One region of the Moritella sp. 5 genome, then DNA from elsewhere that is predicted to be linked to it. Evidence: predicted binding sites of a transcription regulator. Region 1 holds the regulator's gene; each other region holds the start of a gene.

Region 1 (4,150 bases):
CTACAACGGCACCGTCAACCCAATATCAGCCTGATTTCACCGCTCAAGTTCTACGTAGCGTTGAGTTTAGTATTGAAGGAAAAATTATACGTCGCACTTTTGCAGATAGCATGGAGCATTATGGTGAGTTAGGCATGACAATGTTTACTAACCCCGTTATTATTATTTATGATGAAAATGCGCAAGCGACATGGAAGATCAAAGCGAAAGAAGGTAACTTCAGTAGTGACGATGTAGCAACACTACGAAACGATGTTGTCATCAAAAATATGAAAAAAAGTGATTATATTGATGTCATTACTACCAGTTATTTACAATTAGAACTTGCCGAAAATTTGGTGCATAGCGATCAGTTAATTACCATTTCAGGGGACTTATTTCATCAAACAGGTGTCGGACTTGAAGGTGATTTAAAGCAAGAATACATGACTATCCTTAAGCAAGTTGAAGCGATTTATACTAATGATGAAAAAATATAAAGTTTTACTATTAACATTATTCATGAGTAATTCAGCACTCGCGCTAGAGTCTGATTTTCAAGAAGATGTTACCGTAACTTCCAAGCGTCAAGAAGTTTTCATTAAAGAGAACCGAGTAATCTTTTATGATAGTGTAGTGGTTACCCAAGGCACGATATTAATTCATGCCGATAAACTCACGGTCTTAAGCACTGGCGAAAAAGGCACTGAAATCATGATTGCCACAGGTAGTCCAGCCACGTTTTATCAAGAGCTTGATGACGGTAAAAAGATTAATACCGAGTCAGAAGAGATCCGTTATGAGCTTGGCAAAAAACGCTTAACCTTGTCAAAAAATGCACATTTACGCCAAGCTGATAGCGAAGTTAAAAGTGAAAAAATTATCTACCAAATTGACAAACAAGAAATGATAGCCGAAAGCGGCAATCATGAATCCGATCGCGTGATCACTATTTTCACTCCTGAAGACAACAAAACTAATTAGAGTAGATGAATTCATATGGCACGTTTAAAAGTATCACACTTAGCAAAAAGTTATAACAAACGAAAAGTTGTGTCAGATGTGAGTCTCGAAGTTGAGTCAGGCCAAATTGTTGGTTTACTCGGGCCTAATGGCGCAGGTAAAACCACCACCTTTTATATGGTAGTTGGCTTGGTTAAACGAGATCATGGACAAATCTTCATTGATGACCAAGAATTAACACATGAGCCAATGCACATTCGTGCACAACAAGGTATTGGTTACTTACCCCAAGAAGCGTCTATTTTTCGTCGTTTATCGGTAACGAAAAATATCATGGCAATCTTAGAGTTACGAACTGAACTCACCCGTTTCGAACGTGAAGAAAAGTTAGAAGAATTATTAGAAGAGTTCCATATCACCCATATTCGCGATAGTTTAGGTATGAGCTTATCGGGTGGTGAGCGCCGCCGTGTTGAGATTGCTCGCGCGCTCGCGGCAGATCCAAAGTTTATTTTATTAGATGAACCTTTTGCTGGCGTTGATCCAATCTCGGTAGGTGATATTAAAAAAATTATTCAGCATCTGCGCGATCGTGGTTTAGGGGTATTAATTACCGACCATAACGTACGTGAAACACTCGATGTATGTGAACACTCTTATATTGTGAGCCATGGACACTTGATCGCATCTGGTACTTCTGAAGAGATTTTATCCAACGAAAAAGTAAAAGAAGTATACCTAGGTGATCAATTCCGACTATAGTTTGATATTGATACGTTACCGCATTTAAGGAAGAGAGAGTAGTCGTTAGATGAAGCCATCATTACAACTTCGTATGAGTCAATCTCTGGCAATGACGCCACAGTTACAACAAGCGATTCGATTATTACAATTATCGACCTTGGAGTTACAGCAAGAGATTCAAGAAGCATTAGACAGTAATCCGCTACTGGAACAAGAAGATCCCAACACAGCTCAACCAAACGATGCAGAAAGTAGTGATGGACATAATTCAGATAATAACGACACCGTTACCGATGCCAGCCAAATAGAAGTTAGTGATGCGCTAGCCAGTGAAGCCATGCCAGATGAATTACCTAATGACAGTAATTGGGATGATGTCTACACCCCTCAAATACAGACTCACAGCAGTGCGGGCAGCAGTATTGATGGTTTAGACCAAGTCTATCAAGGTGAGACCAGCGAAGGCTTATACGAGCATCTCATGTGGCAAATGGAATTAACCCCATTTTCTGACACCGATCGTGCTATTGCAGTTGCGATTATTGATGGCATTGATGATCATGGTTACCTTAATCAGACTTGTGAAGATATCCTGTCTAGCGTCAATAACGGTCACCAAGAACTTAGCGACAGCAGTAACGAAAATAGTGAAGAGCAAGTTGAATTAGACGAAATAGAAGCAGTATTAAAGCGTATTCAACATTTCGATCCCATCGGCGTTGCAGCGCGTTCATTACAAGAATGTTTATTGATCCAACTTCAGCATTTACCTAAAAACACACCTTGGTTAACAGAATGTCAGCAAATAATTCAGTCTCACATGGATTTATTAGGCAATCGCGACTACCGTCAATTAAGCCGTAAGACAAAATTAAAAGAACCACAGCTTAAAGAGATCATGCAATTAATTCAGAGTCTAGAACCCAGACCTGGCAATGTTATTGATCAGACTGAAGGGCTTTATGTAATTCCCGATGTTTTAGTAAAGAAAAAAAATAATCAGTGGGTAGTCGAGTTAAATCCTGACATTGTGCCAAGATTAAAAGTGAACAATGAATATTCAAACTTGTCGACAAGCAATCGTAATAGCAGCGATGGGCAGTTTATTCGAACGCATGTACAAGAAGCTAAATGGTTTATTAAAAGCTTAGATAGCCGTAATGAAACCTTACTAAAAGTAACGAAAAGTATTGTTCAACGACAAATTGATTTTTTTGAATATGGCGATGAAGCCATGAAACCTATGGTTTTAAATGATGTTGCCGAAGAAGTGGAAATGCACGAGTCAACCATTTCACGGGTAACAACGCAGAAGTTTATGCATACACCACGTGGTATTTTTGAACTTAAGTTTTTCTTTTCAAGCCATGTAAGTACTGACAATGGCGGAGAATGTTCATCAACTGCTATTCGAGCATTAATAAAAAAATTGGTCGCGGCAGAAAATGTCATTAAACCATTAAGTGACAGCAAGATTGCTGATTTACTTGCTGATCAAGGTATCAAAGTGGCTAGACGTACGATTGCAAAATATCGGGAGGCACTAAGTATACCACCGTCTAATCAGCGTAAAAGCCTATTATAAGGCTAATCCAACCTTCATAGGGGAGACATATATGCAAATTAATTTAACCGGTAGACATGTAAACATTACAGACTCACTGAAAGATTATGTTGATAGCAAGTTTTCCAAATTAGAACGGCATTTTGATCATATAAACAATATCCATGTGATTTTAAATGTCGAAAAATTACTTCAAATTGCAGAAGCAAAAATACATTTAAATGGGGGGGAGATCTTTGCCGTGCATGAACACAATGACATGTATGCCGCAATTGATGGCTTACTGGATAAGCTCGATCGCCAAGTGATTAAGCATAAAGAGAAGTTGATTCGTCATTAATTTTAATCTCGCCACAGATAACCTAAAGGAAAACCACTTTTTCCTTTAGGTATTAATGCTTCTGACATAATTAAAACATATCATATCCAAATCAATTGCGGGATAATGAACCCATTATTTTATATCGCTGTGAGGATAAAAGATGAAATTAATAATAGTCAGCGGCCAGTCAGGATCTGGTAAATCAATTGCATTACGCGTGCTTGAAGATCTAGGCTACTATTGCGTAGATAACCTACCAGTAAAATTACTACCACAACTGCTAAAAGCCTTAAATGACCAAACCGAAAAAGTGGCAGTGAGTATTGATGTCCGTAACTTACCGACAGAAAAAAAAGAATTAAACGACATAATTACAGAGTTAAGAACGAGCACCGATCTGACTAGTTTATTTCTTGATACTAACCAGTCAGTCCTTATCAAGCGTTATAGTGAAACCAGACGCCTTCATCCATTAACAAAAGATGAGCTATCTCTATCACAAGCGATTGAAATAGAAAAAAAACGATTAAGCCCTTTAGCGTTACTTGCTGATTTAAAAATCGATACTACTGAACTCA
Region 2 (4,150 bases), 620 kb from region 1:
CGAGCAGATTGTGCGGAGCGCTCGTTCGTATGAGTCGTATTCAGTTGATTAGACTCTTTATAAAAAGATAAGCGGCCTATCACGCCGGAGTGCGGGTTGTGGTTTATAGAAAACCGTCCGCTTTCTCTTTGCCAACAAACAACGAAAGCCTGAATCGAAAACTTTTTGTTAGAAATAGAGGCTTTTTTTGTGCCTGAAATTCAGGATACAAAAAATACAGATTGTTCGGAGTTGTCGTTCAGTTGGTTAGACTGTTTACCTAAAAAAGGCGGCCTGTCACGCTGCCGAAGGCTTCGCGGGTTCGAGTCCCGGCACTCCGCCAACAACAACGAAAGCCTGAATCGAAAGATTCAGGCTTTCGGATAAACACTAACCATTTAATTTTAGGTTGGGACTGCTCGCTAACTTAGCACTCATTATTACCTTGCTGTCTTACCTGCCAAGTTAACGTTGGTTTTATACGGGGAAATGATAAATCATCGATGTATTGTTGAATTCTCGCACCACACCAAGCTTCTGCCGCTGCACGACTTGTAATTGGTGAAGTACTAAAGCACTGACGTTCATCTGTTTTTTTATACAACCAGCTAGAGGATGTTAATACATCACAAGTTACGTAAGAGCCTTCTTCGTAAACATTAATTGTTTCTGTTTTTGTATTTGTTACACCTTCTTTACTCGCGACAGTTAAAACCACGTTGTAAGGGCCTTCTGATGGGTAAGTTGCGGAGGCCGTAATCCCCGTTGCTGATTCTCCATTACCAAAATCCCAGTTATAAGACGAGATATCGCTGCTTTGGTTGGAACTTTCGCTCGCATCGAAGCTTACAACTAACTTATCCTTTGTATAGTTTAACTTTGCAGTTGGAGTTGTTATTTCATCAACAACGTAAACAGTCGTTGCTGTTGTTGCTTGGGTGTTATCTTCGGCTGTGACTTTTAAATGAACAATATGTTGCCCTGTTTTGCTAAAACTATGGGTGACTTGAGGTCCTGACAACTCTTGACCTTCAATCACCCAATCAATTTGAGATAAAGAGCCTTCACTATAGCTAGAGGAATCGCTATTAAACGTATATACCGTTGTTGCTCTATCCGTAATGCCTATTATTGCGCGTGGGGATAGGGGCTGTGTAGCTATATCTTCTGCACTGATTGTTAAATTTTTTGAAAACTGAGCTAAAGCTTCTCCAGTATGATTCTCTACTGTTAACTTTACTTTGTAGGTGGCAGCTTCTTTAAACTCATATTGAGGTGCTTGTTCTGGATATAATGAGGTTACTTGTCCTTCACCTTCTAAGCTTACTGACCAGTTAAAAGTCATGTCGTCAGTGGATTGCTCAACATCATTTACGGTATAAACGGAACTGAAATTATAAATGGGTGAGTTTATATCACTAGGTGTAGCTGAAAAACTCACGGATGATATCGTTTTTAATTTGTCATCCTTATCGTCATTATCAAATACATCCTCAGAACCGCAAGCTGTAAGCGTTGATAATAGTGCTACCAGTAGTAATTTCTTCATCGTATTTCTTCCATGAGTTTAGATTTTGAGTAACAGATCCATCTTGGCTACTCGGGTTGGAAGCACATTATCATTATAACGGATTATAAGAAGTACCAATTTGATTGTGGTACAAAACGTTGTGTCACCTTTTGTCTGGTGCTCTTATTGAAATGATTTAATTTATTTTAAATGAATTATATCAAATTTAATTATTTAGACTTAAATGAGCCTAATTAGTAGTAATGATTAACAATTAAAATTAATTAATTTATTACGTAATTTTAAGGTATAAGAAGTTATTAAAAGTGGGATTACGATCTCACATTTTATAGTTGTTAACATTTGAACAACAATTGCACTGAATTGGGGTTAACAACTTCGCTGCTGCACCAAGTTAGTGCTTTATAGATGCGTAAATGTGGGGGCATTATATTAAGCTGTTGAATTTACTTTGTTTTAATTGTTGGCACGGACGTTGAATTAAGTTTAATCATATAGATACTCAATATACTCAGGCAAGGAGCTCTTTATGAAGCTAATAAGCGCAATCATTAAACCATTTAAACTCGATGATGTTCGTGAAGCAGTAGCAGATATCGGTGTTGAAGGATTAACAGTAACTGAAGTGAAAGGCTTTGGTCGTCAAAAAGGTCATACCGAATTGTATCGTGGTGCAGAATATCAAGTTGATTTTTTACCTAAAGTTAAGTTAGAAATCGCAACACAGAGTGAAAATGTTGATCGCGTAATTGAAGCTATTAATAGTGCTGCTTATACGGGAAAAATTGGTGATGGTAAGATTTTTGTTTACGATTTAACACAAGTTGTGCGTATCCGTACGGGCGAAATGGACTCAGAAGCAATTTAAAGGAAATAAATTATGCAAGAGCTAACAACTACAGTTACTGAGCTGCGTTTTGCACTCGATACTTTTTACTTTTTAATGTCAGGTGTACTTGTGATGTGGATGGCGGCAGGTTTTGCTATGCTCGAAGCTGGCCTCGTTAGATCTAAGAATACAACTGAAATTCTGACAAAGAACATCGTGCTTTATTCTATCGCATGTATCATGTTTTTATTAGTCGGTTATAACATCATGTATGTTGGTAATACTGAAGGCGGCATTATCCCATCATTTGGTTCTTTAATTGGCTCACAATCTGAGGGCGCTGATCACTCATTAGAATCAGACTTCTTCTTCCAAGTTGTATTTGTTGCAACAGCAATGTCGATTGTATCAGGTGCGGTTGCTGAACGTATGAAACTATGGGCTTTCCTCGCCTTCACTGTTGTTTTAACTGGTGTTATTTACCCGATGGAAGGTTACTGGACTTGGGGTGGTGGTTTCTTAGCTGAAGCTGGTTTCTCTGATTTTGCGGGTTCAGGTATTGTACACATGGCTGGTGCGACGGCTGCATTTGCTGCCGTACTTCTACTGGGCGCTCGTAAGGGTAAATATGGTAAGAACGGTGAAGTGTATCCAATCCCAGGTTCAAATATGCCACTAGCAACATTAGGTGCATTTATCTTATGGATGGGTTGGTTTGGTTTTAACGGTGGCTCACAACTACTACTTTCAGATGCTGAAAATGCAACGGCTGTTGGTCAAATCTTTCTGAACACGAACGCGGCGGCGGCTGCCGGTGCTGTAGCTGCATTGCTTATTACTAAAATAATGTGGGGTAAAGCTGATTTAACAATGATTCTTAATGGTGCATTAGCTGGTTTGGTTACTATCACGGCAGACCCTCTGAGTCCTGCACCCGCATTTGCTACATTATTGGGTGCTTTAGGTGGTGCGTTAGTCGTATTTAGTATCGTAGCATTAGATAAAGCGAAGATTGATGATCCAGTTGGTGCTATCTCAGTGCATGGTGTTTGTGGTCTATTTGGTTTAATGGTTGTTCCATTTAGCAATTCAGATGCAACATTTAGTGCTCAAATATACGGCGCAGCGATTATCTTTGCTTGGGTATTCGCAGCAAGTATCTTAGTGTGGGCTGTACTGAAAGCGACAATGGGTATTCGTGTTACTGAAGAAGAAGAAGTTACAGGTATGGATATGGCTGACTGTGGTATCGATGCTTACCCTGAGTTTGTATCAGTTAAATAAATTGAGTTCATAGCAGGTTATAAATAACAAAAGCTCAGCAACTGCTGAGCTTTTTCTTTGTTTCTTTAAACATAAAGATGACTCAGTCGTGTCGATTTATTCGAAGGCACATTATTAGAATCCAATTTCTACCTATGATATTATTCACTTAGTTTCCTCATTAGAATTTTAATTCCGCATGTTACTTATTATCGATAACTACGATAGTTTTACGTTTAATTTATTTCAATACTTCTCAGAGCTTGGGCAAGAAGTTGTCGTTAAGCGTAATGACGAAATTTCACTGGAGCAAATATCTATCCTGTCTCCTGATTATTTGGTTATTTCTCCAGGACCGTGTACACCCAACGATGCTGGTATTTCATTATCTGTTATCGAACAGTTTGCAGGGAAAATACCAATTTTAGGCGTTTGCCTTGGTCATCAATCTATTGCCCAAGTATTTGGCGCAAATGTAATTAAAGCTAAAAAAGTGATGCATGGTAAAACATCGAAAATACAGCATAAAGGTAAAGGCGTTTTTGCGG
Region 3 (4,150 bases), 1.7 Mb from region 1:
TAGCAACGGGATAAATCAAGCGTGCTAGCAGTGATCTGTCGTAGGTTAGAATATCGCAATCATGTAACGCCACTGATTCTGATTTTCCCGATGCAAGTGTGTAACCCATGCAGTACCAGACGTTACGGCCTTTGCCTAATTCTTTGGGCGCTAAGCCAAGTGCTGCGAGTTCAGCATCAAGTGCTTGCAGGCGAGGACCATCATTCCATAAAATACGGTGATGCTGTGGTAATGCGCCGAAGAATTTTAATGCGTGTTTATATTGTTCTTCATTCGCGCGGTCTAAACCGATCACAATTTCGTTTAAATACGGCACATCTTGTAAATGATTAATAATATTAGGCAGTGCTTTCCCTTCCAACTCTGAGAATAGTGATGGGAGAATTAACGACATAGGACGCAGTTTTGAAAATTCAGTGAGTTCTGCTTCCATTGCTTCTAATGGACGCTGGTTTAGGTTATGCAGTGTTGTAATTACACCATTTTGATAAAAATCAGCCATGATAAACCTTCCTTAAATATTTGAATCGAAGTATTGAATTGATGTTTCAAAATTCAAACTGTTGTTAGTTCAAACTCAGGTAATACCTTCGGTAATAGTTTGGGTGGCCGCTCAGGTAATACCTTCGGTAATAATTTTGCTAACACCTCAGCCCAGCCTGTTGGTCCTGTATTCTTACTCGTGATTAAGCACTGTTTACGTTTTAATTTTGGTGGGATATGCACTGGAGATAAAATGATTGCGGCATATTGCGCAGCTTCTAACATGGCAATATCATTGTTCCCATCACCGACTGCAATAGAGTAAGTCGTTTGCTGTGGGTTAAATAATTTAAATTGATTCATTAACCAATTCATTGCTTTGCCTTTGTTACAATCGCCACAAACATGCAGGAAACGTCCGCCTTCTAAAATCGTCGCGCCTTGTTTCTTTAAGTGTTGGATGAACACTTGTTTCTGAGCTGCGTTACCTTTCCAGAGTACGGGTTCGCCATATTGTCTTTGACTTGCAAGCGCTGCGCTTGCCTCATCTAACCCTGTCGCATCAACAATGTCGTTAATTGTCATTGTATCCATATTTGTGAACAGCTCTGTCAGCTGTGCTGGTACTGTTTGTAATAGTGATAACCAATGTTCGCGTGAATGAACAAGGGATTTAACCCAGTAACCATCTTGTTGTATTGTACCGATAGGTTGGTGGCTAAAGTAGTTAACTGGGATGTAAATAGCAGCGCCATTTTCAACAATAAAAGGCCCATTTAAATCTAACTGTTTTCTTAGTTCGAGTAATTCGGCATAGGTTTTACTGGTATTTGGAATAACGGGTATTGCCGCGCGCTTTAATTTGGCAAGGGTACTTAATGCGGGTGTGAAGCTGTAGTTGTCATGATCGAGCAAGGTTCCATCAAGATCTGTAAAAATGGCAGGGTAATGATCAAGCTGCATTGACTGAGGACTGTATGAATGCACTATGTTGCGGCTACTGTCCATTTCAAAAACCCAATTGCATAATGCCGGTAATGTCGTTAACCCATGTTCAGTAAGTCGCTGGAAATAGGCGGTAAACAGCTTTATCTCAGATTCATTCATGACACGATTGAGTGGGGACTTGACTGTAAGCGCCTGCTGCTTTAATTTTAATTCTTGCTCTAGCCGCCATTGGTAAACGGTATTAAAACTTGGTGCTTTAAGCATGACTAACATATCAAGTCGTTCATAAAGCGCAGCGTAGTGATGTTTGATTTGGTTGTTCACATAGCGACGCCAAACACCGTATTTGTCTTTCGTTGCTTCAAGATTGTTGACGGGTTCTAATAGTGCCTCATCTGTTTGTGCTTGTACGCCTAAGCACCAACCTTCTAGAATAATGACATCGACAGCGCCGTGAATCACTGGCCACTCTGATTCAGGGTACGGGTTATCGGTGGTTTTATTAAACCGAGGTAGGGCAACTGGTGTTGATTTATTGTTAGCGGATCGCAACTTATCTAATGTGCTGTGTGCGAGCGATAAATTATGTGTTCCTGGCACGCCACGGGTTTGTAATAGGTGGTGCTCATGCTCAGACAGATTTTTACGTTGCTGGTGGCTATAATAAAAATCATCGAGAGAGAGAACCGCAACATTCATTTTATAGGCGCTGGTTAAATAGGTCGAGAGATAATCGGCGAGTGTTGATTTACCCGAGCCTTGGCAGCCATTAATACCAATTAGAACAGGTGCTTGTTTGTTATTTATGCGGTCAATATCTGTTACCGCACTGTTTATTGCACTATACTGGTGCGCTCTGATTGCCGATATGAGCCCTGTGTACCATTTTGCAGCATCGGTTAAATAAGCGGTTTTTAGCTTATTACGCTCAATAAATGCGGTTAGTTGTGGGTTTGTTATCATAATAGCATCCTTGAATGAGCGAATCTTATAATAAATTAATCAATAACCGTGCCAGCTATGGATTAATTTAACAATAAAATACCTCTAAGGTATAAGGTTAAGTGTTTCTAGGAGGGATGCTAGGTGATATTTATTGATCTATATCAATTTTTCTGGTCGATATAGGGTATTTCTGTTAACATCGCCGCCTTAATCTACAGCTCTGGATTTACGTTCTAGTTAGCTCAATGGGGAATAACCAAATGTCAGCACCAATTACTACAAAAAATACCGCTCAAATTACAGTTTGTGCATTATATAAATTCGTACGTTTAGAGAATTTCGAAGCGTTACGCGCGCCTTTATTAGCAAAAATGGAAAGCCAAGATGTTCGCGGTACGCTGTTATTAGCGGCCGAGGGTATTAACGGTACAATTGCTGGGCCACAAGCAGGTATTGATGCTGTATTAAGCTTTTTATCTCAAGACCCAAGTCTGGGCGAAATCTCTTTCAAAGAATCTTATAACGATGAGAATCCGTTCTTACGTACTAAGGTTAAGCTGAAAAAAGAAATCGTAACCATGGGTGTTGAAGGTATTGATCCTAACCAAGTTGTTGGTACATATGTAAAACCGAAAGATTGGAATGCACTTATTTCTGATCCTGAAGTGATTTTGATTGATACACGTAACGACTATGAAATTGAGATCGGTACATTCCAAAACGCTGTAAACCCGAATACTGCGACTTTCCGTGAATTCCCTGAGTATGTGAAAAACAACTTGGACAAAGAAAAACACAAGAAAGTAGCGATGTATTGTACAGGTGGTATCCGTTGTGAAAAATCGACAGCTTATTTAAAAGAGCAAGGTTTTGACGAAGTTTACCACTTAGATGGCGGTATTCTTAAGTATCTTGAAGAAGTGCCAAAAGAAGAAACGATGTGGGAAGGTGAGTGCTTTGTATTCGATGGCCGTGTTTCTGTAAACCACGACTTAGAACAAGGTGAATGTGACCAATGCTTCGCTTGTCGTTACCCGTTAACACAAGATGAACTGCAAAGTGAGCATTACGTGAAAGGCCTTAGCTGTCACCGTTGTCATGATCAAGTGACAGATGAACAGCGTAGCCGTTTTGCTGAGCGTGAACGTCAAATGGAACTCGCTGAAAAACGTGGTGAGTCACACATTGGTGGTGAAATTAAACACATCATTGATGAACGTCGCGTAGAAAAAGCAAAGAAAAAAGCTGAGCAAAACGCGAAGTAATATTTGGGTTATAAATACTTAAATAAGCTAATAAACGCTTAGAATAAAAACCGCTGGTTAGGTTACTTGGAATGGTAATTTACTCGCGGTTTTTTATTATCTGCAGTTTGAGGTTATTATTTGTAATTAATCGTGTATTTGGTACTGTTTATGATAATGAAATTAAACTGGAACTCACGTTATACGTCATTCCGTATAACAACCTGTTAGGTGGATAAAACGATGCCATACACATTATCACACGCAGTAGTCGCACTACCTGTATCAGTCATTGCGCGGGGAAAGGTTCCGCTTGCTGCAATGGTTGTTGGAAGCATGTCACCAGACTTCCCATATCTTTTCGCTCTTAATCCAACAGAAGCGCCTGGGCATTCAGAGCTCGGGGTGCTTATTTATTGTCTTCTTCCGTCACTTTTAATGTTACTTGTTTGGTATCGGTGGATCGAGGGGCCAACTCTAGAGCTGTTTCGGTTGCCGCGAAGGGATTGGTCATTCGGAAAGTCTTCGTA
Region 4 (4,150 bases), 770 kb from region 1:
GACCACTAAACCATAACCGATTAATTGGTTATCACGAACCCCTTGCACAGAACTTATATCTTTAATTCGCGCTGCATGTGCAGTATTGATCGTAACAACAAAAAAGCTTAACAAGACAATGCTCATGCCGAATAAGAAATGTTGTCGTTTAATCCGAGTTGATAGTTTCATCTAAATAACCTGTGCTATAAGAATTGTCATTATTTTGGTTTATACAGCTTACTGCCAAAATTATGACAACCGCGAAATAATGGGCGTTATAGAGCTAATAGCAATTGTCATACCAAGATGTTATTTAAAGATTGGCTCAGATTAAAAAGGCCATTTATTACCATTCAGGAATTTAGTTGCCCAGCCTTGTACTTGCGCTTCCCCCAAATCATCAATTGCGCCATATTGAATACGCGCATTCGCGATCAAAGAAGAATTCACTTTATTATCAGCGTCGACATCTTGTGGGCGTAATAAGCCAGTAAGACGAATATACTCACTCCCATTATTCAGCATGAGCCACTTCTCACCACGAATAACTAAGTTATTATTAGGTAACACACGCACGACGGTAACAGAGATATTACCTTCTAAACTGTTGCTCTGATCGGCAGAACCATTTCCAGAAAAAGAACTCGTTTGATTTAAACTACCTTCAATCGTATAACCGCTAATAGTCACCTCGTCACCGCCAAGCTTGATAGGGTCTAATTCAAACGAGTTATCTTTACCTAGGTTTGAGCTGGCTTTCTTTTTAGCACTGGTTGACTCTGTCAATGTAACAGTAATGATGTCACCGACACGACGTGCTTTAATATCCGAGAAAATATTATTATTGTATTGTGGATTAAATAACGATCCCGTTACTTTCGCTTGTACTGGATTATCATCGGGTACAATCGGTGCATAATCAGGTGAGTCTTGCTGTGGGGTTTCGTTCACATCAGCTGGTTCTTCCACATCTTCGGTTTTGGTCGTGTCTGTATTTTTAGCGACCATGTCATCTTTTACTTTAACCAAAGACGAGCAACCAGCTAGCTGGATAAAAACAAACAAAGCAAGGATAAGATTACGCATTATATTTCTCGATGTTATGAATTAATGTTTAACGATTAACCGTTAAATTATAACTGTTGATTGGTATAACTTAACATTTCATCAACCGCTGAGATTACTTTTGAATTCATCTCATATACACGTTGGCTTTCAATCAGATTTACTAATTCTTCCGTCACGTTTACATTCGATGTTTCAATCGCACCTTGCACTAATTTACCCAGGCCTTCATTACTTGGAAGACCTTGTACCGGATCACCACTGGCACCCGTTTGAATATACATATTTTGTCCAATTGGCTGTAGACCACCTGGATTAACAAAGTCTGAAATATTAATCTGACCAACGGTTTGATTGTTTGTCTGACCCGGTAAACTTACCGAGACTTCACCATCTTCCGAAACGGTAACAGTTTGTGCATCTGCAGGTATTTGGATCTGCGGCTGTAATGGATAACCCGTGCCAGGTGTCACGATAATCCCTTCATCATTTAAAGTGAATTGACCGTTACGGGTATATGACGTAGTGCCATCCGGCATTTCAATTTCGAAAAAACCACGGCCACTGACCATTAAATCCAGCGAGTTATCAGTCGTTAACATATTACCTTGAGAATGATCTTTTTGGGTCGCAACAACCCGAGCACCCGAACCAACCATTAAGCCAGACGGTAGTTTGGTATTTTGCGATGATTGACCACCCGGTTGATTTACCGCTTGGTACAATAAATCTTCAAAGATAGCGCGCTCTTTCTTAAAACCAACCGTGCTGGCATTGGCTAAGTTATTTGAAATGGTTGAGATATTCGTTTGCTGTGCTTCTAAACCGGTTTTACTTATCCATAATGCAGGATTCATAACATTTCCTCGTCTAATTTATACTTTGTGTGGACTCATCAACGAACAATTAATTCACTCGTAATAGCGAATCTGATGCTTTGTCATTTTCTTCTGCTGTTTTCATCATTTTTATCTGCATTTCAAATTGACGTTGCAAATTAATCATTCCGGTGAGTTCACCAACAGCACTAACATTACTGGTTTCTAACGCGCCACCTGCTACTTGGACATTTAAATCAACGGCGGCTGGCATACCATCCGCTTGTCGAAACATGCCATCATAGCCTTTAACTAAATTTCGAACATCGGGATTAACCAGCTTTAATTGGTCAACTTCTTCCAAGGCATTTGCCGGAGCCCCCTGAGGACGAACCTCAATACGGCCATCGGCATGAATTTTTATTTGTTCAACGGGGACAGGGATCACGATAGGACCATTTTCACCAAGTACAGAACGACCTGACGATGTCAACAACTCGCCAGTCGGACTCATGTGCAGACTGCCGCTACGGGTATAACTTTCCTTATTCTTATCATCCAGCACACTTAACCAACCATCACCTTGGATCGCAACATCGAGTGCATTACCCGTTTGTTGTAGTCCTCCAGCAGTAAAATCCTGCCCCGGACTTTCGGTAATAGCAAATACACGGGTTGGTAGGCCTTCACCAAACGCTTGCATTGAACGCGCTTGTTCAAAATCAGCCTTAAAACCATGTGTATTCACATTGGCAATATTATTGGCACGAACAGCCAATGCATTCATATTTTCTTTGGCACCCGACATAGAGATATAAAGCATATTGTCCATTCGTCAATCCTCTGTCACTTTTTGTTGAAATCGTTAATTACCCGTCTAATCTCAGTAATAAAGCAATTAAAGTGCCAAAATTAAAAAGCCACCCTAAATAGGATGGCTTTTATCAAAAATTTATCTCTCGATAAATTATATGTCGAATAATTCCACTTGCTATATGGCTTACTCGTCCGTTACATTAACGGATCTGTAATACTGTATCTTGTAGTTTCGAGTTAACCTCTAATGTTCTTGAATTGGCTTGGTAGTTACGTTGTGCCGTAATTAAGTTAACAAGCTCACTGGTCAAGTTTACATTAGACTGTTCTAGTGCCGATGAATTAATCTTACCAAAGGTACCTGAGTTGGCTTCGCCAGCAATCGCAGCGCCCGAAAGTTGTGATGCACGCCAGCCCGTATCACCCGTCTGACTCAAGCCTTGTTCATTGGCAAACTTAGCCATCGCAATCATACCCAACTTGTCATTACGACCATTACTGTAGCTCGCCGCAACCATACCATCCGGGCCAATATCAATCCCCGTTAATCGACCCACAGTAGCCCCATCTTGCTCAAGCTTAGAAACTTCAAATGCAGACGCAAACTGAGTCGGGTTATTGATATTAAGTTTAATCGTCTGAGTGGTATCCGCACCGTTAGTTAAAATAGCGCCTAGTGGCAAGGTCTCTGCGATCGCAGGGAGTTGCTGTTGCAATAGTCCTGATGAATCAAATGTCATTCGCATCGCGGTCGGTTTTACTGGAGTTCCCGGAGCCGATGCAACAGCCTGACCACCAACAATATTAAGAGGTTGATCATCCACATAGTTAAACTCTAACCAAGAGTTTGCTGGTGCACCCGCAGAGCCATCTTTTACGTAATAAGTTGATAAGGTATGTGACTCACCTAACGAATCATAAATAGAAACAGACGTCGCAGAAGTATAGGTGCCACTGTCTGCGGGATCAAATTTCAATGGGTCTAATCCTGGTGATGTAGCCGGTAAATTCATCGTCATATCAACATTGCGCGTTGACTCTGGCACACCTGCTGTATCGGGGATTTGTAGCGGTTTGGTTGACGCCATACTCACCGCTTTTGGTGATCCATCGTCATTAACATCATAAACTTGCAGATAATTACCCGCTGAATTAGTCACAAAACTATTTGCATCAAGCTTAAAGGCACCTGCACGCGTATAATTACGGTCCATAGACTCAAGTCCATCAGACATAACGAAGAAACCATTACCGTTAATCGCCAAATCAAGTGAGTTATCGGTAAAGTTCAAACTACCTTGTTGGAACTGTTGTGCAACATGAGCCGTTGCCACACCGTTACCAACAGAGGTTTTTGCATTTGAGAAAATCGATGTTGCATAAACATCACCAAACTCGGCGCGAGACTCTTTAAAACCCGTGGTGTTAACGTTAGCAATATTATTTGCCGTTGTATTAAGGTCTTTCTG

The links. The regulator sigma-54, encoded in region 1, starts transcription at its own class of promoters, with help from an activator protein. The targets are predictions, from matches to a motif close to GTTGGCACGNNNNTNGNNT.
Region 2: glnK (P-II family nitrogen regulator) is a predicted target of sigma-54. The motif match lies at 1,973-1,991, and genes of this name have one in related genera.
Region 3: HWV01_RS08905 (HAD-IIB family hydrolase) is a predicted target of sigma-54. The motif match lies at 2,432-2,450, and genes of this name have one in related genera.
Region 4: flgF (flagellar basal-body rod protein FlgF) is a predicted target of sigma-54. The motif match lies at 2,758-2,776, and genes of this name have one in related genera.

What each region holds. Positions count from the first base shown of each region.
Region 1 covers NZ_CP056122.1:238,232-242,381, reverse strand. Annotated here, with positions in the region: gene lptC (LPS export ABC transporter periplasmic protein LptC) at 1-479, shown strand, start outside; gene lptA (lipopolysaccharide transport periplasmic protein LptA) at 502-963, shown strand; gene lptB (LPS export ABC transporter ATP-binding protein) at 979-1,704, shown strand; gene HWV01_RS01125 (RNA polymerase factor sigma-54) at 1,754-3,271, shown strand; gene hpf (ribosome hibernation promoting factor) at 3,303-3,590, shown strand; gene rapZ (RNase adapter RapZ) at 3,733-4,150, shown strand, end outside.
Region 2 covers NZ_CP056122.1:4,607,429-4,611,578, reverse strand. Annotated here, with positions in the region: gene HWV01_RS20600 (PKD domain-containing protein) at 407-1,528, opposite strand; gene glnK (P-II family nitrogen regulator) at 2,040-2,378, shown strand; gene HWV01_RS20590 (ammonium transporter) at 2,391-3,623, shown strand; gene HWV01_RS20585 (aminodeoxychorismate/anthranilate synthase component II) at 3,802-4,150, shown strand, end outside.
Region 3 covers NZ_CP056122.1:1,983,716-1,987,865, forward strand. Annotated here, with positions in the region: gene HWV01_RS08900 (glycosyl transferase) at 1-502, opposite strand, end outside; gene HWV01_RS08905 (HAD-IIB family hydrolase) at 556-2,394, opposite strand; gene HWV01_RS08910 (rhodanese-related sulfurtransferase) at 2,637-3,641, shown strand; gene HWV01_RS08915 (DUF4184 family protein) at 3,864-4,150, shown strand, end outside.
Region 4 covers NZ_CP056122.1:1,003,245-1,007,394, reverse strand. Annotated here, with positions in the region: gene HWV01_RS04625 (flagellar basal body P-ring protein FlgI) at 1-171, opposite strand, end outside; gene HWV01_RS04620 (flagellar basal body L-ring protein FlgH) at 313-1,068, opposite strand; gene flgG (flagellar basal-body rod protein FlgG) at 1,116-1,904, opposite strand; gene flgF (flagellar basal-body rod protein FlgF) at 1,954-2,697, opposite strand; gene flgE (flagellar hook protein FlgE) at 2,882-4,150, opposite strand, start outside.